Regions from separate parts of the Romboutsia sp. Marseille-P6047 genome, predicted to be linked through region 1. Evidence: riboswitches for the same ligand, from Rfam matches in the RefSeq annotation. Region 1 holds a riboswitch; each other region holds the start of a gene.
The links. Region 1 has a riboswitch for S-adenosylmethionine ahead of EIH23_RS03575 (methionine ABC transporter ATP-binding protein). Riboswitches for the same ligand answer to the same signal wherever they lie in the genome.
Positions count from the first base shown of each region.

Region 2: it holds a riboswitch for S-adenosylmethionine, as region 1 does, so the genes downstream of both, EIH23_RS10900 (MetQ/NlpA family ABC transporter substrate-binding protein) here and EIH23_RS03575 (methionine ABC transporter ATP-binding protein) in region 1, are expected to answer to the same signal.
Region 3: it holds a riboswitch for S-adenosylmethionine, as region 1 does, so the genes downstream of both, metK (methionine adenosyltransferase) here and EIH23_RS03575 (methionine ABC transporter ATP-binding protein) in region 1, are expected to answer to the same signal.

Region 1 covers NZ_UWOT01000002.1:344,145-348,442, forward strand. The annotation lists gene EIH23_RS03555 (alpha/beta hydrolase) at 36-797, shown strand; gene EIH23_RS03560 (hypothetical protein) at 845-1,066, opposite strand; gene EIH23_RS03565 (hypothetical protein) at 1,189-1,683, shown strand; gene EIH23_RS03570 (hypothetical protein) at 1,833-2,465, shown strand; SAM riboswitch class I at 2,564-2,670, shown strand; gene EIH23_RS03575 (methionine ABC transporter ATP-binding protein) at 2,754-3,725, shown strand; gene EIH23_RS03580 (methionine ABC transporter permease) at 3,712-4,298, shown strand, end outside.
Region 2 covers NZ_UWOT01000010.1:8,711-13,008, forward strand. The annotation lists gene EIH23_RS10890 (isocitrate/isopropylmalate dehydrogenase family protein) at 1-399, opposite strand, end outside; gene nifV (homocitrate synthase) at 415-1,572, opposite strand; SAM riboswitch class I at 1,899-2,004, shown strand; gene EIH23_RS10900 (MetQ/NlpA family ABC transporter substrate-binding protein) at 2,090-2,917, shown strand; gene EIH23_RS10905 (methionine gamma-lyase family protein) at 2,980-4,263, opposite strand.
Region 3 covers NZ_UWOT01000011.1:11,800-16,097, forward strand. The annotation lists gene EIH23_RS11400 (rod shape-determining protein) at 1-558, shown strand, start outside; gene yyaC (spore protease YyaC) at 665-1,174, opposite strand; SAM riboswitch class I at 1,502-1,611, shown strand; gene metK (methionine adenosyltransferase) at 1,768-2,973, shown strand; gene recD2 (SF1B family DNA helicase RecD2) at 3,108-4,298, shown strand, end outside.

The sequences.
Region 1 (4,298 bases):
TTTATACTTAAAAAGGGTAATAGGGAGTAGAGAAAATGAAAGATAGACATAAGCCATTTGTACAAGAAGTAAAGAATTCAGATACTATGATAATATTTATACATGGTATAGTAGAAAGTCCATATCAATTTAGAAATCTTGCTCAAATTGCAATGGATAATAATATATCTGTTTGTGGAGTACTCCTTGCTGGTCATGGAAAAAGTGGAAAAGATTTTGTAAAAAGTAATTTAAATATGTGGAGAACTTCAATTGAAAGGGAAATTGAAAAGTATAAAACTAAATATAAAAATATAATACTAGTAGGACATTCAATGGGGGCATTATTATCTATTGAATTCTATTTAAAGTACAAGCAAAATATAAAATATATTGTTGCAATAGCAACACCGTTATGTATAAGAGTAAAATTTAATATTATAAGAAGCTGTATAAAAATAGCTCTAGGAATAATTCCTAAAGGTGATCTTTTAACAAGATATGCGTATGAAGCTATTAGTGTAAATGAAACAAATTTATTTAATTATATAAAATGGGCACCAAGATACATAGATTTATTTAAGCTAATAATAAAAGTTAGATTAAATTTAAATAATATAGATATACCAATGCTAATATTTCACTCTATGAACGATGAACTTGTAAGTTTAAAAAGTATAAAAATATATAAAAAGAGTTTTAAATACAATAATAAGTTAAATAATAAAAGTATTATAAAATTAGAAAGCTCAGGTCATTTCTATTATGATTATGATGATTTAGAAGTTTTAGAAAGTGAATTTAAATCATTTATATGATGAAATAAAAAAGTATCTTAAAATAAAAATTTTAAGATACTTTTTTATTATATAGATTCTATATATTTTACATTATTTTTATTAATAGAAACTGCACTACCGAGATCTCTTCCAGATAGTGTCAAGAATCCCGCATCTTCGTTTTTATTAAATTTATCCATCCATTCAATTAAAGATGAAAAATTTCGAATACTATCTTTTTCAATTATTCTCGTGAATCCGTTATTATAAGTTATTTTTATTTTATTTATATTTTTCAAAACAATCACACTCCTAGAAGAATTATACCCATATTTTCAATTTATTTAAACATATTACTCTTTATAAGACTAAAAAAGAAAAATATACAAATAATAACTTAAATAAATTATTTATACACAAGGAGGTAAAAATGAAAAGATTAAGCATTTTAGGTATAATATTTACTTTAATGTTAAACTTCAATATGACTGGATGTGCAAAAAGAAATAGTGAAGAAGTTGAAAAAACAACAAATGAAAGTATTCAAAACACACAATCAGAAACTGAAAAAGCAAATGAATTAAGTAAAGATGAGTACAAGGATTTATTAACTAAGAATTATGAAAAATATTTAGAACCTATAGATATAAAGGATGAAAGTGTAGATGATTTACTAGATAATAACAGTAACTTAAATAATGAAGAGTTAATAAAGAATTATGAAAATTTATTATCAGATAGTAAAAATAATATAGAATCATTTAAGAAATCTATAACAGGATTAAAAATAATTGATTCTAAATTACAAGAATTAAATAGTGATTTAATATCATACTCAGATAAAGCAATTGAAATAATAATAAAAAAACAAGATGATTTAAATTTAAAGAAAGAAGATTTATTAAAAGTGATAAAAACTCATTAATAAATTATTTAGATAGAGAATTAGATGACATAGATAATAATGATAATATTGATGATGTTTTAGATAAAATAGAAGATTTATTAGGTATAGATTTAAGTAAATAATTAAAAATAATAAGGAGTACTACATAAAACTAAGGAGGAAGTAAAATGGAATTAAAAAAATTATTAGCACTAGGATTAGCGTTAGGTTTATCAGTAGGATCAGTTGGTTGTACTAATAAAAAGGGTGAAACTACAACAGATAATAACACTAATACAACACAAAATAGCACTACAACACAAGATAATGGGTATTTAAATACAGAGTATGCAAATACTTACTCTGGTCTTTACACTAATAATATATCTCCTTTAAATAATTATGCAATGTATAGTAGTGTAGATGAAGTAAATAACGCTTATAAAACTAAAGAATACCCTGGTAATGAAAAATATTTATCAGAAGTAAAAGCAGCGTATCAAGATAGTAAAGAAAAATTACAAGCTTTTGTTAATGGATTAAAAAATGATGCAAAAACTGATGATGCAAAATTAAAAGAAGCAAATCAAGAGCTTATAGATGAAGGTGAAGATTTAATAGAAGAAATAGATGAAAAAATAAGTAGATTAGATACAATTCCTAAAGATGCATACAATAAGAGCCAAGATGAATTTATTAAATTAGTTGATGATACAACTAAAGTTGAAAATGATGTTAGATCTGAGTTTGATAAAATGATAAAAGATATGAATAATATGTTAGGAATAGATACTACATCTAATAATGGAAAAAACAAATAGTCTAAAAAGTGTGCAAAATAAAAATATTCAGAAAATATATTGACATATGGAAAAAAAAACTATAATATATAAATCATAGAAGTACAAAATAAAATAATTCCTTATCAAGAGAGGTGGAGGGACTGGCCCGATGAAACCCAGCAACCAGTATATTTTATATACAAGGTGCTAAATCCTGCAATTCATAAGAATTGAAAGATGAGTATAAACTGCTTACAAAAGCCTGAGTTTATACTCAGGCTTTTTAAATTTAAAGCGTTAATTGAATTATATTTGGGAGGAGTAAATATGATAAGCATTAAAAATGTAAACAAATATTATGGTGATACTAAGGTTTTGAATAATGTTAATATGGAAATTAAAAATGGGGAAATTTTTGGAATTATTGGCCATAGTGGAGCTGGAAAGTCAACGCTGCTTAGATGTATAAATGGCTTAGAGGACTATCAAGAAGGTTGCGTACTTGTAGGAGAGAAAGAAGTCAAATCATTAAAAGGAGAGGGACTTAGATTACTTAGAAAAGATTTAGGAATGATATTTCAACACTTTTCACTATTAGAAAGAAAGACGGTATTTGAAAATGTAGCCTTACCATTAGAATGTTTTAAATATTCTAAGAAAGAAAAAGAAGAAAGAGTAAAGGAATTATTAGACCTAGTAGGTTTAAGTGATAAAAGTAATATTAAACCAAGAAACTTAAGTGGAGGTCAAAAGCAAAGAGTAGCAATAGCAAGAGCATTAGCATTAAATCCAAAGGTTCTTCTTTGTGATGAAGCAACTTCAGCATTAGACCCAAATACTACAAAATCAATACTTAGTTTATTACAAGATATAAATAAAAAGTTTGGAATAACAATTATTATGGTAACTCACCAAATGGAAGTTATAAAGCAAATATGCACAAGAGTAGCAATAATGGAAGATGGTGAAGTTTTAGATATAAATGAAACAGAAGAAGTTTTTTTTAATGATAGTAAAGCACTTAGTAAGTTAATTGGGGAAGAAAATATAATTTTACCAAAAGGAACTAATATAAAAATATTATTCCCTAAAAATGTTTCTAACAGTTGTGTCATAACAAGTATGGCTAGAAATTTAGATATAGATTTCTCAATCGTATTTGGAAGGTTAGAGAAATTCAGAGATGAAATATTAGGGTCATTAATTATAAATGTATCTTCAGAATATGGAGATAGAGTTAAAGCATACTTAGAAAGTGAAGGGCTAAGATGGGAGGAGATAAACAATGAATCAAACTAGTTTAAGTACATTTTTAACAGAAATTTTAGGAGAAGCGTTCTTAGAAACATTATACATGATATTAGTACCAACAATACTTGCAACAATAATTGGATTTATATTAGCAATAACATTAGTTGTAACAAAGCCAAATGGATTAAAGCCTTGTAGTTTAATATATAAAGTATTAGGATTTATAGTTAATATTTTTAGAAGTTTCCCATTTATTATACTTATAGTTGCTTTAATTCCATTTACAAGACTAATAGTTGGCACATCAATAGGAGAAGAAGCTGCAATAGTTCCTATAACTGTTGGTGCAGCTCCATTTATAGCTAGAATAATAGAGAGTGCATTAAATGAAGTTGATTATGGATTAATAGAAGCTGCAAAATCATTTGGAGCTACTAAAACTCAAATAGTATTTAAAGTAATGATAAAAGAAGCAATGCCTTCTATTGTGTCAGGAATAACATTATCAGTAATTTCAATACTAGGATATACTGCAATGGCAGGTGCTGTTGGGGCTGGTGGACTTGGAAATGTAGCGCTTACTTATGGACATCAAAGATTTGATACAGCAGTAATGATTTA
Region 2 (4,298 bases), on a different contig from region 1:
ATACTCCCCTAATTTGTGTTCTATTCCTGTATATAAGTCTTCTGTATTTTCTCTAACTATAACTAAATCTACATCTTCGTATCTTGATTTAATACCTTTAAATGTTTTTATCGGTCTTAAATTCGCATATAAGTCTAATTCCTGTCTTAAAGTTACATTGACACTTCTAAATCCTTTACCTATAGGAGTGGTTATTGGTCCCTTTATTGCAACCTTATTTTTCTTTACAGTATCTATTACATGTTTCGGTATAGGTGTATTGTATTTTTCTATTGCATTTTTACCTGCAATAACTTCTTCCCATTCTATATTTACACCTGTAGATTCTACTACCTTAACCATAGCCTTACATATTTCTGGTCCTATACCATCTCCTGGTATTAAAGTAATTTTATACATTTTAATTTCCTCCAATTAGTTTTTATTTATATATTTTTTAATATCTTGATATATTTGTACTAACTCCTTATCGAATAAAGTTCTTTTTGCTCTTATAGATAATGCTCTTACAGCTTCTAACATCATACTAGCTTCTTTTTCATTTAAATTTATTCCATATTCCTTAAATTTATTTACAATAGCTGCTTTTCCAGAATGTTTACCTATTACTATTTGTCTTTCAAGACCAACTTCTTTTGGATCGAATGCTTCATAATTAGTTGGGTTTTTTATCGCTCCGTCTGCATGAATACCAGATTCATGTTTAAACATGTTATCTCCTACTATAGCTTTCCACTTTGGTAATTCTCTTCCTGATGCATTAGAAACATACTCTGATATATATTTAAACTTTGTTGTATCTACATTTACTTCATATTTATAAACGTATTTTAAAGCCATTAAGACCTCTTCTAATGCAGCATTCCCAGCTCTCTCTCCTAAGCCATTTACAGTAACACCAATATGATTAGCACCTCCAAGAACACCCGCTATTGCATTAGCCGTAGCCATTCCAAAATCATTATGTGTATGCATTTCTATATCAAACTTAGTTTTATTGTATAATCCAAATATAATATCTTTTATGGCAAATGGTTCCATTACACCTACAGTATCACAATATCTAAATCTATTAGCTCCAGCTTGCTTTGCTAATTCTATAAATTTAACTAAAAAATCAAAATCTGCTCTAGATGCATCTTCACCATTAACAGAAACATATAATCCATTTTGCTTTGCAAATTCTACTGCTTTTACCATATTTTCTAAAACCCATTCTCTCGAAGTTTTTAACTTATGTTGTATGTGTATATCAGATACTGATACAGAAATAGCAACTGCATCTACACCACAATCTATAGAATTTTCTAGATCTGTAATCACTGCTCTATTCCATGCCATAATACTGGGTTTTAAGTTTCTTTTACATATAGACTTTATCACTTCTTTCTCATCTCCACCCATAGCAGGTATTCCTACTTCTAATTGATTTATACCTAAATCACTTAACATTTCTGCAATTGCTATTTTTTCATGATTAGCAAAAACTACACCTGCTGTTTGCTCTCCATCTCTTAATGTTGTATCAACTATACTTACTCCCTTAGAATGTTTTTTGTCAATAACACACATAAAATCCCCCCTTATTTATATCATTAAATTTTATACTAGCTGCATAATTTATTTAATAAATTTCATTTTATTATTTTTATAAGTTAGATTTTAAATCTTTTTATATATTATATTCGTTATTTTTCAATGTTGCATTAATTTTATAATATTTATTAAATTAATCAAAAATGAAAGTTTTTATATACATATTTCATATTCAATAAAATTTTATTTATTAATATGTCTTATAGCTCAAAATTTCATCAAATTTAATTTATATTCAGAAAAATCTAAAAAGTTATTTACAATTTGATTAATTTATATTAATATAAATATAAATTAAATAAGCCTTATCAAGAGAGGTGGAGGGACTGGCCCTTTGAAACCCGGCAACCAGTATATTTCTTATATACATGGTGCTAAATCCTGCAGCACATAGCTGGAAGATAAGTATAAACTGAAGTTAACCTGAGTTTATACTCAGGATTTTTTTATATTTTTTAGGCTTATTTCATAATAAACTTAAGGGGGATCTTATATGAAACTTAAAAAATTATTTAACAAGAAATTATTAGGAGTCGTGTTATCTTTAACACTAGGTATCTCAGCTGTAGGGTGTTCAACTAAAAGTAATGTATCAAGTAAAAATGATAAAACAATAGCTGTTGGCGCTATGCAAGTTCCAGGTACAGAATTATTTGAACATCTAAAATCTGAAGTAGAAAAAGAAGGTTATGAACTTGAAATAGTAACATTTAATGACTATACTACTCCAAATACAGCATTAGCTGATAGTGAGATTGACGCTAATTTATTCCAACATAGACCATATTTAAATGAATCTATAGAAAAGCAAGGATATGATTTAACAGATGTGGTAAGACTATATGAAGTTCCTCTACAAGCATACTCAAATAAAATAAAATCTTTTGATGAATTAAAATCTGGAGATAAGTTTGCAATACCTAATGATCCAACAAATGGATCTAGAGCCTTAAAAATATTAGAAGATGAAGGAGTAATAAAATTAAAGGAAGGTGTAGAACTATCTTCTGCAAAAGATATAATTGAGAATAAAAGAAATATAGAATTTATAGAAGCTGACGCTAGTCAATTGCCTTCATTATTACAAGATGTAGATGCTGCATTCATAAATGGTAATTTTGCTGCTGCTGCCGGATTAGATGCAAATAAACAAAGTATATACTCTCCAGAAATAGACGGTACATACGAAAATGTATTAGCATGCAGAACTGAAGACTTAAATAGTGAAAAAATAGAAATATTAAAAAAGATTTTAACATCTGATGAGTCTAGAAGCTTCTTAAAAGAACATTATAAAGGTATAATAATTCCTACATTTTAAATATAACTAAAAATAGCTCCTACATGTTATTTAACATAATAGGAGCTATTTTATATAATTTATTATTTATTTTTCGCTTTTTTCATAGACTGAATTGCTTTTAATGTACCCATCTTAGAATGATCAAATGTAAGTCCACCTTGGAAGTATACATTATATGGAGGTCTTATAGGAGCATCTGCACTTAATTCTATTGAAGATCCTTGTATGAATGCACCTGCTGCCATTATTACTTCACTGTCATAACCTGGCATTGCCCATGGCTCTGGTCTAACGTAAGAATCAACTGGAGCTGCAGCTTGTACTCCTTGACAGAAGCTTATAACTTCATCAGCATTATTAAGCCTAACAACTTGAATTATATCACTTCTTAAATCATCATATTTTGGAAGTACGTCATATCCTAATTTTTCAAATGCTCTTGCACAGAATATAGCACCCATTACAGCTTGAGAGGTAACATATGGTGCCATGAAAAATCCTTGAAGAACTGTTCTTGTAGTTCCAAATGTAAGTCCACATTCTTTACCTATTCCTGGAGTTGTTAATCTATATGATATCATTTCAACTAATTCTTTCTTACCAGCGATATACCCACCTGTTAATGCAAGACCACCACCTGGGTTTTTAATTAAAGAACCAGCCATTATATCTACGCCAACTTCTGTAGGCTCTTTTGTATCTAAAAATTCTCCATAACAGTTGTCAACCATAACTATTATATCTTTATTGATTGATTTTACAGTTTCTACAGCTTCTTTTATATCTTCTATTGTAAGAGATTTTCTCCAAGCGTATCCCTTAGACCTTTGTATCATTACAAGCTTAGTTCTATCATTTATTTTATTTTTTATACCTTCTAAATCTATATTTCCATCCTCTAAAAAGTCAACTTGATCATATGTAACTCCAAACTCTTTTAAAGATCCTTTTTCTTCCCTTATACCTATAACTCCTTGTAGGGTATCATAAGGTGCACCAGTAACTGAAAGTATTTCATCACCTGGTCTTACAATACCTTGTACACATAGACTTAATGCATGAGTTCCATTTACTATTATCGGTCTAACTAGTGCATCTTCTGCTCCAAATACATTTGCAAATATTTCTTCTACTTTTTCACGACCTATGTCATTATATCCGTAACCAGTAGTCCAGTTAAAGTGATTATCACTTAAATGAGCTTCCTGCATTGCCTTTAATACTTTATATTGATTAAATTCTCTTATTTGTTTTAGTTTTTCAAACTGAGGTTCTATGTCCTTCATTACTTCTTCTGCTAATTCAAAAGTTTCATTATCAAGTCCATAAAATCCTTTTAGTAGATCTTTAGTTTCATTAAGCATTTTATTCCACCTGTCTTTTTGTTTAATTTTAACAT
Region 3 (4,298 bases), on a different contig from region 1:
ATAGATATTGGAGGAGGTACTGCTGATATAGCAATTATATCTCTAGGAGGAGCTGTTGTAAGTACATCTATAAAAGTTGGTGGAGATAAATTTGATGAAGCTATAGTAAGGTATATAAAAAAACAAAAGAACCTTCTTATAGGAGAAAGAAGTGCAGAAAAGCTAAAGATTGAAATAGGTACTGCAATGAAATTAGAAGAAGAAAGATATATGAAAGTTAGTGGAAGAAACTTAATTACAGGTCTTCCAGAATCTATGAAAATATCTTCTGCTGAAATACTAGATGCAATTAGTGAATGTATAGAACAAATATTAGTAGCTACACGTTTTGTACTAGAACAAACGCCACCAGAGTTGGCTGCAGATATAAGTGATAGAGGGATTATAATGACAGGTGGAGGCTCTTTATTAGACGGTTTAGATAAGAGAATTGAAGAAAGCACAGGAATAAAGGTAATTGTAGCTGAAGATGCATTATCTTGTGTTGCAAAAGGAACTGGAAGCTCATTAAGTTCATTAGATTTATTAGAAACGGGTGGGACGTTTAAAAAGAGATAATTAAATATTATTTTAAGATTATTAAGATATAAAAAATGAACTCTAGAAATAAACTAGAGTTCATTTTTTATTATATAATTTTAAGTATATTGATACCGGTTACTTTTTAAGTAGCAAGAAGTAAAGAAAGAGCTATAGTTTCTGATAGTTCTAAGACAAAGCTAAGACGAACATTATTAAATGAAAATCTATTGCTTTCATCAATCTTATCTACTATACCTACTATTGAGTAACTTCCAACTTGAGGTAGTTTTTTACCAACACCTTTTCCAGGTAAAATAGGACCTTTTCTAATTTGTATATTACCTATACTATTTTTAGCTCCTAGGCAAGCATCTATAGCTAGAAACTCTCCTTTAGGATGAAGATTTTTTATTTCTTCAATTGACTCGTATATATTTAAAGCATGAATAGGATTATCTAAAGTACCGTAAACAGGGTATTTAAAATCGCTATTTTTTAGCATAGTTCCAACTAAAGGGCCAAGAGCATCACCTATAGCCCTATCTGTTCCTATACAAATAACAATAGTATTTTCGTTTATAATATCTTTTAGTATTAAGCTTAACACTTGAGCTACATTTTCTTTTTTATAATTTACTTTAGCTAAATACATAGGAACACCTCCTTCAAAAATATATGAATATATAATCTAAAAAATGCCTAACCTTAAGTTTTAATAACGCATCATATTATAATATAAAGTAAATTTTAAATAATTACCCTACTATATATTATATAGATAAAATCACAAAAACTTGTTATTTTTAAATAACAATTACTGACATATAAAACTATATATCCTTGACATTAAATTAAAAAAATAGTAATATATATCTAAAGAAAATAGTAATATATATCTAAAGTTAATAATTAAAATAAAAAAAGAAAATATTATTAATAAGGATAAAAACGACTCATAATAAATATGAAAATATTTATTACCTTATCAAGAGAGGCTGAGGGATAGGCCCTATGAAGCCCGGCAACCGCCCCAAAAGGGAAAAGGTGCTAATTCCTACAAGATTTTTTATAAGTCTTGAAAGATGAGGTTAGTTAATTAGTACATTAAATGTGTAATGATTAACCTCTTCTTGTATAAGGAGAGGTTTTTTTAATTGAAAAGATTAATAGTTCAATTAATATAAACCCCTACAATTTATACAAAATAAAAAAATATAATTTATTAAATTAAAGGGAGGATATAAAATGGCAAGACATTTATTTACATCAGAATCAGTTACAGAAGGGCATCCAGATAAGATCTGTGATCAAATATCAGATGCAATACTAGATGCATTATTAGAAAAGGACCCATTATCAAGAGTAGCTTGTGAAACAACTGTTACAACAGGTTTAGTTTTAGTTGCGGGTGAAATAACTACATCAGCATATGTTGATATTCCAAAATTAGTAAGAAGTACAGTAGAAGAAATAGGATATACAAGAGCTAAATTTGGATTTGACTGCAATACTTGTGCTGTAATTACATCTATAGATGAGCAATCAGGAGATATAGCTATGGGTGTTGATGAAGCTTTAGAAAATAAGGTTGGAGAAGTTACAGAAGAGGAAATTGAAAATGTTGGTGCAGGAGATCAGGGAATAATGTTCGGTTTTGCATGTAATGAAACTGAAGAATTAATGCCACTACCAATATCATTAGCACATAAATTAGCTAGAAGATTAACTGAAGTTAGAAAATCTGGATTACTAGATTACTTAAGACCTGATGGTAAAACTCAAGTTACAGTTGAATATGATGGAACTAAAGCTATTAGAGTTCATACAGTTCTTATATCTACTCAACATTCAGAAGATATAGATAATGATACAATAAGAAGAGATTTAATAGAGCATGTAATTAAACATGTTATACCAGCTGAATTACTTGATGAAGAAACTATGATATATATAAACCCAACAGGAAGATTCGTTATAGGAGGTCCTCAAGGGGATACAGGTCTTACTGGTAGAAAAATAATAATAGATACTTATGGAGGATATTCTAGACATGGTGGTGGAGCATTCTCAGGAAAAGATCCAACTAAAGTTGATAGATCAGCAGCTTATGCTGCAAGATATGTTGCTAAAAATATAGTAGCAGCAGGACTTGCTGAAAAGTGTGAGATAGAGTTAGCATATGCTATAGGTGTTGCTAAGCCTTTATCAATATTTATAGATACATTTGGTACTGGAAAAGTTTCAGAAGAAGCATTAGTTGAATTGGTAAATAAAAACTTTGACTTAAGACCAGGAGCAATTATAAGAGATTTAGATCTAAGAAAACCTATCTATAAACAAGTAGCAGCTTATGGACACTTTGGAAGAAATGACTTAAACTTACCATGGGAAAGAACTGATAAAGCAGAAACATTAAGAAAACAAGCATTAGAATGTGAAATGATGAAATAGATAAATAGCACAAAGGGCATATTTAAGATATGATATATCTTTTAATGTGCCCTTTATTTTATTGTTTATAAAATGTATAATAGTTACAAATTAGGTGTATGATAAAGACACTATTTGTTTGTAGGAGAAGTGATATGGAAAGAATAGAAGGAATGATAAGTGACATAGTATTTAAAAATGAAGACAATGGATATACTATAGCTCATTTGGCAAATAGTATGGATGAAATTGTAATCGTTGGATGTATGCCAACTTTATCAGTAGGAGAGAGCATAGAAGTAGAAGGAAAGTGGGTAAATCATAAAACTTATGGAACTCAATTTGAAGTAAGTAAATTTATGCCGGTTACACCAACATCTCTAGAAGGTATATATGCATATTTAGCATCTGGAATGATACATGGTATAGGTGAGAAAATGGCAAAGAGGATTATTGATAAATTTGGTGTGAATACACTAGATATAATACAAAATAATCCAGAACGTTTAGAAGAAGTAGAAGGCATAGGTGGAAAAAAATTAAAACAAATAGTAAAAAGTTATGAAGAAAACAGAGAACTTCGAAATATAATAATAGAACTATCTCCATATGGTATAACTCCTAATTACTGCTTAAAAATATACAAAAGATATAAAAATAAATCGATAGACATTATTAATAAAAATCCATATAGACTGGCAGAAGATATAAGAGGAATTGGATTTAAAATAGCAGATGAAATTGCTAGCAAAATTGGTATAGATAAATATTCAGAAGATAGAATATGTCAAGGCATATTATATGCTTTAAATCAGTCATTGAGTAGTGGTCATACATATTTACCGAAGGATATTTTAATTCAAGAATCTAAAAAAATATTAGATGTAGACGAGTCTATGATAGATAATTGTATTATGGGGCTAGCTTATGATCAAAAAGTACATATAGAATTATTAAATAATAATCAGTTAGTTTATCTAATGCCATATTATATGTCAGAAAATGGTGTATGCAAGCAAATAATTAAATTATCTCAAAGTGAAGTTGATGATTTAAACATTGATATAGATGAAGAAATTAGACTTTTAGAAGAAGAGGAAAATATAAAATTAGCTAATAATCAAGTATTAGCGGTTAAAGAAGCTATAAATACAGGTGTTTTAGTTATAACTGGAGGACCAGGGACTGGTAAAACTACGACTATAAATACTATAATAAAAATCTTTGAAAATAATAAAAAAAGGGTAGTATTAGCAGCACCTACAGGTCGTGCAGCAAAGAGAATGAGTGAGACGTCTCAAAGAGAAGCAAGAACTATACATAGATTATTAGAAATGGGATTTGCT